Regions from separate parts of the Streptococcus fryi genome, predicted to be linked through region 1. Evidence: predicted binding sites of a transcription regulator. Region 1 holds the regulator's gene; the other holds the start of a gene.
The links. The regulator CtsR, encoded in region 1, represses protease genes until heat stress. The targets are predictions, from matches to a motif close to TTGGTCAAAAAAGGTCAAANA.
Positions count from the first base shown of each region.

Region 2: a site for CtsR is predicted at 1,556-1,576, ahead of ACVRZH_RS02415 (ATP-dependent Clp protease proteolytic subunit). Genes of this name have one in related genera too.

Region 1 covers NZ_JBRUGW010000002.1:95,966-99,389, forward strand. The annotation lists gene pbp1b (penicillin-binding protein PBP1B) at 1-1,388, shown strand, start outside; gene ACVRZH_RS01385 (CtsR family transcriptional regulator) at 1,806-2,267, shown strand; gene ACVRZH_RS01390 (ATP-dependent Clp protease ATP-binding subunit) at 2,372-3,424, shown strand, end outside.
Region 2 covers NZ_JBRUGW010000005.1:15,332-18,755, reverse strand. The annotation lists gene ACVRZH_RS02425 (UDP-N-acetylmuramoyl-L-alanyl-D-glutamate--L-lysine ligase) at 1-549, opposite strand, end outside; gene upp (uracil phosphoribosyltransferase) at 802-1,431, shown strand; gene ACVRZH_RS02415 (ATP-dependent Clp protease proteolytic subunit) at 1,622-2,212, shown strand; gene ACVRZH_RS02410 (bifunctional DnaQ family exonuclease/ATP-dependent helicase) at 2,378-3,424, shown strand, end outside.

The DNA of each region.
Region 1 (3,424 bases):
TTGCGTTACAAGAATTGAGACTCGGAGGTTATCATATCACGACGACGATTCATAAGTCAGTTCATGAAGCTATGCAAAATGCAGCGGCAACTTATGGTGGTCTCTTAGATGACGGTACAGGTTATGTGGAGATGGGCAATGTCCTCATGGACAATAAAACAGGTGCTGTCCTAGGTTTCATTGGTGGCCGTAACTATCAGCTCAATCAAAATAACCATGCCTTTGATACCAAGCGCTCAACAGGCTCTAGTACAAAACCTATCTTTTATGGCATTGCGATTGACCAAGGTTTGATGGGAAGTGCTAGTCTCTTGTCAAACTATCCAACGACTTTTTCGAGCGGGCAAAAAATCATGCACGTTGACCATGAAGGAACGACAATGATTACTCTCCAAGAAGCTTTGGATATGTCTTGGAATATCCCAGCATTCTGGACTTATCAAGTCCTTCGTCAAAAAGGTGTTGATGTCTATGGTTATATGAGTCAGTTAGGCTATGAGATTCCGGATTATAATATCGAAAGTCTGCCGCTTGGTGGTGGCTTAGAGGTTTCGGTTGCGCAACAAACGAGTGCCTATCAGATGATTGCTAACAATGGTTATTATATGCCTAGACATATGGTATCTCAAATTACGGATAGTCAAGGCAATGTGATATACCAGCACGAAGCACAAGGTAAACAAATTTTTAGCCCAGCGACTGCAACAATTATGCAACAGATGTTGAGAGGGCCTTTAACTTCAGGTTTAACAACTTCTTTCCGTAGTCGCCTATCGGCTCTGAATGGTCAGTTGGCTGGAGCTGATTGGATAGGTAAGACAGGAACGACTAACAACTATTCTGATGCGTGGCTCATGTTAGCGACGCCAACAGTATCTTTGGGCTCTTGGGCAGGTCATGACGATAATGCTTCCTTGAGAGAATTAACAGGTTTTAACAATAATGCCAATTATATGGCACATTTGATCAACGCCATTCATCAGGCAGACCCATCGATTTTTGGTATTGGTGAGCGATTCAATTTGGACAGTAGTGTAATTAGTAGTACAGTCTTAAAATCAACTGGACTCAAACCAGGTAGCTTTACTTACAATGGCAAAACCTACAGTATCAATGGTGAAACAACAACCAGCTACTGGGCAGTTAATGGACCAGGATTTACTACCTATAAGTTTGCCATGGGAGGTACAGAGAGTGATTATCAGAAAGCTTGGAATAGAATATTAGGTAATCAATTGTCATCCAGTGAGAAAAAGCCAGTTGTTCCAGTTGCGAATGAAGAAAAAAAATCGACTGATGTTAAAGATGATAAAAAAGAGCCAGCTAAACCTGAGGAAGTTTCTGAGGAGCCTGCTAATGAAGAAGAGCCGATTGAGTCTTCTGAGTAGTGTGTTTTCTGTTTCACGACTAGTCTTTATTTTCAATTAGATATCAAAAATTGCTAACTTATTCCGATGTCCGATGCGTTCATTCGTTATCAACAGATGTTGCTTTGGGCAATATCTTGATCACGAGTTAAGCAAGAAGTTTTGTGGATTAAGATTATGATAGAGTTCGCCATAACCTTTCTTGATGGTCGTTGATTGGCAGATGTGGCCGCGTTTGCTGCTACATTTCATCAATCAAACCTTGGAGATTATGGGAACTCTTTTTGAATGGTTTGGGTTTTGTTGTTGCTCTACACTCTCTGACTTGATAAAGAATGCTTATCTTGCTATAATAGTCAAGAATGGTCAAATCAGTCATAATCATATATTTTAAATTGGTTTTTATCTAAGGTTGAACCTTGGGAAAGGAGGATGGCTATGGAGCCCAAAAATACATCTGATAGTATCGAAGAATATATCAAACGCCTCTTGCTTCAATCTGGTGTTGCAGAGTTGAAAAGAAGCCATCTCGCAGAATTTTTCCAAGTTGTGCCTAGTCAGATTAACTATGTGATTAAGACGCGCTTCACTGAGAGTCGTGGCTATGTGGTTGAAAGTAAGCGTGGTGGTGGTGGCTATATCCGAATTGCCAAGGTTGAATTTTCAAACAAACATCATTTACTAAACGAGTTAGTAGCAAGTATTGGTGACCAGATTAGTTGGCCAGTTTTTGGCGATTTGGTTCAGTTGTTGTTTGACGAGGGGATTTTAACAGAGCGTGAAGGTAATATTATTTTAGCCAGTGCGGAAGATGATGTTCTAGGTCCTGAATCCTCTCGGATTAGAGCGCGTTTATTACGCAAATTACTGCAACGTATTGACCGTAAGGGGTTCGATTAAGGCCGTGATAAAAAAAACGAGGTCTCTGAACGACGAACAAGAGAGTAGTGAGAATAGTGTACTCACTCTCGTACCTATTTGATGAATAATGAGGAATAAGTAAAATGACATTTTCCTATAAGATGCAAGAAGTTTTTCGCGTAGCCCAGTTTCAAGCTGCGCGTTTTGATAGTTTATATTTAGAGACATGGCATGTTTTGTTGGCCATGGTTGATGTTCAGGAGTCTGTTGCAGGTTTAGCCTTCTTAGAATTTGAACCGTCTATTCCAGTTGAGGAGTATGAGGCGGCAGCTATTTTGCTGTTAGATAAGTCTCCAAAAACAAAACCAAAAATCGATATAAAATCTCATTCACGTGCTTTACAGGAAGTCTTAAGTTTGGCAGAAATGATTTGTCAGGTTGTTTCAGCAGATGAGATTGGAACAGAGCATGTGCTTCTAGCGATGCTTCAACAATTGGATATTCTCTCAAATCGTTTGCTGGAAATGGCAGGCTTCAAGGGTAAAGAAAGCGGTGATAGTCAACCACGTCTATCTGATTTGCGTAAGGCAGTCGAGCGTCAAGCAGGTTTTACGAAAGAGCAGATTAAGACAGTGTTAGAATTACGTCGTCCGAAAAAACCAAAAGGGAGTAACTTCTCAGACATGATGAAGCCACCAACAACGGTTGGTGAATTATCAGAGTTTACAAGGGATTTGAGTGAGATGGCGCGACTAGGTAAATTGGAGCCAGTCGTTGGACGAGATAAGGAAATCAGTCGCATGGTTCAAGTCCTTAGTCGTAAGACCAAGAACAATCCAGTCCTCGTGGGTGAAGCAGGTGTTGGTAAAACGGCTCTTGCCTATGGTTTGGCACAGCGCATTCATTCAGGGATGATACCTTATGAATTAGCGGATATGCGTGTTCTAGAATTAGACATGATGAGTGTCGTCGCTGGGACTCGTTTTAGAGGTGATTTTGAAGAACGCATGAACCAGATTATTGCTGACATTGAAGAAGACGGCAAGATTATTCTCTTTGTGGACGAGTTGCATACGATTATGGGTTCTGGTAGTGGTATTGATAGTACCTTAGATGCTGCCAATATTTTAAAACCAGCTCTCGCTCGTGGTAGTTTGCGTATGGTTGGAGCGACAACTCAGGATGAATATCAAAAG
Region 2 (3,424 bases), on a different contig from region 1:
GATAAGATGTGTCATACCATTATCAACAGCAGTAGCCATCATTTCAAACAAATCAAGACTTTCTGGTGTGGTTAAAGTTGATTTGAAAAAAGTTTTGCCATCAAGTGTTGTATTCATAGTAGATAACATGGCAGGTTTGTGGCCTTGTTTTAAAATAGTGTAGGCGTAGTAGGCTGCTGTTGTTTTGCCCTTAGTACCTGTAAAGGCTAGGAGTTTTAACTTGTTTTGAGGATATCCGTAGAAAGCCATAGCAATTAAACTCATGGCTTGTTTGATGTCATTGACAATAATAACAGGGATGCCAACATGATAATCTCTCTCAGCAACGTAAAAACGTAGACCTTGCTGAACGGCTTCCTTGAGGAATTCTTCTTTGAAACTCAGGCCTTTAACAAAAAAGAGGGTTTGAAAGTCGGCTGTTTTGCTATTATAACTAATATTTTGGAAGGTTTCACCGTGCCAGTTATAAAATAGCTCATCATTTAAGGCAATGGTTCTAAAATTATTGTCTTGTTTTAAAATGGATAATGTTTGTTCAATAGTAATCATACTACTATTTTAGACTGAAATGCACGGTTTTACAAGTGACAAGGTCAAGATTTGTTAGCTTTAGTTTTTGACTAACCCGTTGACAACAGAGAAAAAGTTTTTAAGGGGTTGTGTCTGGTCAGAGAAAACTTAACTGAGAGCTGTGTCGTGATTTTATAGTGAAAGGACATAGTGATCAGGTTATCATTTGACGGACTATTCATTATGAGATATAATGGGGAGAAAGTAAAAAATAGAAGGTGGTTTAAAATCATGGGAAAATTTCAAGTTATTTCACACCCGCTTATTCAGCATAAGTTGTCTATTCTTCGTCGTAAGACAACGTCAACTAAAGACTTCCGTGAGTTAGTTAATGAGATTGCCATGTTGATGGGTTATGAAGTTTCTAGAGATTTACCGCTTGAAGATGTGGAAATCGAGACACCTATTACAACAACAGTACAAAAACAAGTAGCTGGTAAAAAATTAGCGATTGTTCCGATTCTTCGTGCAGGTGTTGGTATGGTTGACGGTTTGTTGAGCCTTGTTCCAGCTGCAAAAGTTGGTCACATCGGTATGTACCGTGATGAAGAAACCCTCCAACCTGTTGAGTATTTGGTTAAATTACCAGAGGATATTGACCAACGTCAAATTTTCTTGGTTGACCCAATGCTTGCGACAGGTGGTTCAGCTGTTTTAGCGATTGACTCCTTGAAAAAACGTGGTGCTGCCAATATCAAATTTGTCTGCTTAGTTGCTGCACCAGAAGGTGTCAAACTCCTTCAAGAAGCCCATCCGGATGTTGATATCTACACGGCAGCTCTCGATGAACGTTTAAATGAAAATGGCTATATTGTTCCAGGTTTAGGAGATGCAGGAGATCGCCTTTTCGGTACAAAATAATGACAAGAAATGGAGGTTTGGGTTTATATTCCCTGCCTCTCTTTTCATGTTTTCTTTGTCCCAAATAATACTTACGAGGTATTTGATTGACCAATAATATAACCAGTACAAAGAAAAAGGTTTTTGTTTGACCTTATTTGACCAATGAGGTATAATAAGATTACGATTTTATAAATATGAGGGAGAAGTTATGATTCCAGTAGTTATTGAACAAACATCACGAGGCGAGCGTTCTTACGATATTTACTCACGTCTTTTGAAGGACCGTATTATCATGTTGACGGGTCCAGTTGAGGACAATATGGCAAACTCTGTTATTGCGCAGTTGCTTTTCTTGGACGCTCAAGATCACACCAAAGACATTTACTTGTATGTGAACACACCTGGAGGTTCTGTGTCGGCTGGTCTTGCCATTGTTGATACCATGAACTTTATCAAGGCAGATGTCCAAACAATTGTTATGGGGATGGCAGCTAGCATGGGTACTGTTATTGCTTCAAGCGGTGCTAAGGGTAAACGTTTTATGTTACCGAATGCTGAGTACATGATTCATCAACCAATGGGTGGAACTGGTAGTGGTACGCAACAATCAGATATGGCGATTGCAGCAGAACACTTACTTAAGACACGTAACAATTTAGAGCGTATTTTGGCTAAAAACTCAGGTCAAACAATCAAGAAGATTCATGCAGATGCTGAACGTGACCGTTGGATGTCTGCTGAGGAGACATTGAAATATGGTTTCATTGATGAAATCATGGAAAACAATGATTTAAAATAAGTAGCATATTGATAGAAGTAACAGGCTTCAATCGTTGCAGATGCGCTTGCCAAAGTATTATTGATAAACAAGAAGTTGGGGATTGTACTCAACTTCTTTTTGCTATTAGTGATCTTCATTTGATATGACTTGGTAGCAATCTTCAGCTGTGATATAATAGAGACTATGAGTGACAGATTGAAACCAAGAAAATATGCAGTGGTTGATTTAGAGGCAACTAATCCGGGTCGAAATGCCAGTATTATTCAAGTAGGCATAGTGATTATCGAGGGAGGACGCATCACAAGGGTTTATGAAACAGATGTGAATCCTTATGAGCCTTTAGATAGCCACATTAAGCATTTGACAGGCTTAACGGATGAACGCTTGTCTAAAGCACCTGATTTTGCTCAGGTTGCTAGAGAAATTTTTGAATTGATAGAGGATGCTGTATTTGTCGCCCACAATGTGCGATTTGATGCTAATCTGTTAGCAGAGCATCTCTTTTTTGAAGGTTATGATTTACATACACCAAGGGTTGATACTGTTGAGTTGGCACAAATCTTTTTTCCAACTCTTGAAAAGTATAATTTACCAACTTTAAGTAAGGTTTTGGGCTTGCAGCTTGAAGAAGCCCATACCGCTATTTCTGATGCCTATGCCACAGCGCAATTATTCTTAAAATTGCAAGAAAAAATAGCGACTCTACCCCGTCAATTATTAGAAAAAATCCTTGTTTTTGCGGATAGTTTATTATTTGAAACGAGATTGGTGATTGAGGAGGTCTTAGATAAGGCTCCAGTCATGCTGGGGACGACTGTTCTTGAGGCAGATGGTATTATTGTCAAGGGAGAGAAACCTCTACTAAAAGAACGAGCATTTGCTGATGATTTTGGAGTTAATCTTGCTCTTCTTGAATTGGAACAACGACCTAAGCAGATGAGATTTGCGGATTTGTTGGCGCAAGCATTTGAACAGGATACGGTCAGTTTTTTACAGGCTCAGACAGGTATTGGAAAGACCTATGCTTACCTTCTGACTTTATTAGCTAAGACAAGACATCAAAAAGTGATTGTTTCTGTACCGACGATTGCTTTACAAAATCAATTGATGGCTCAGGAAATATCAGCTATTCAAGAGGTGTTTCATGTCAATGCTCTAAGTGTAAAGAGCCCACGTCATTACATTAGTTTGGAAAAATTTGCAGATAGCTTATCCCGTTTGGATAAGAAT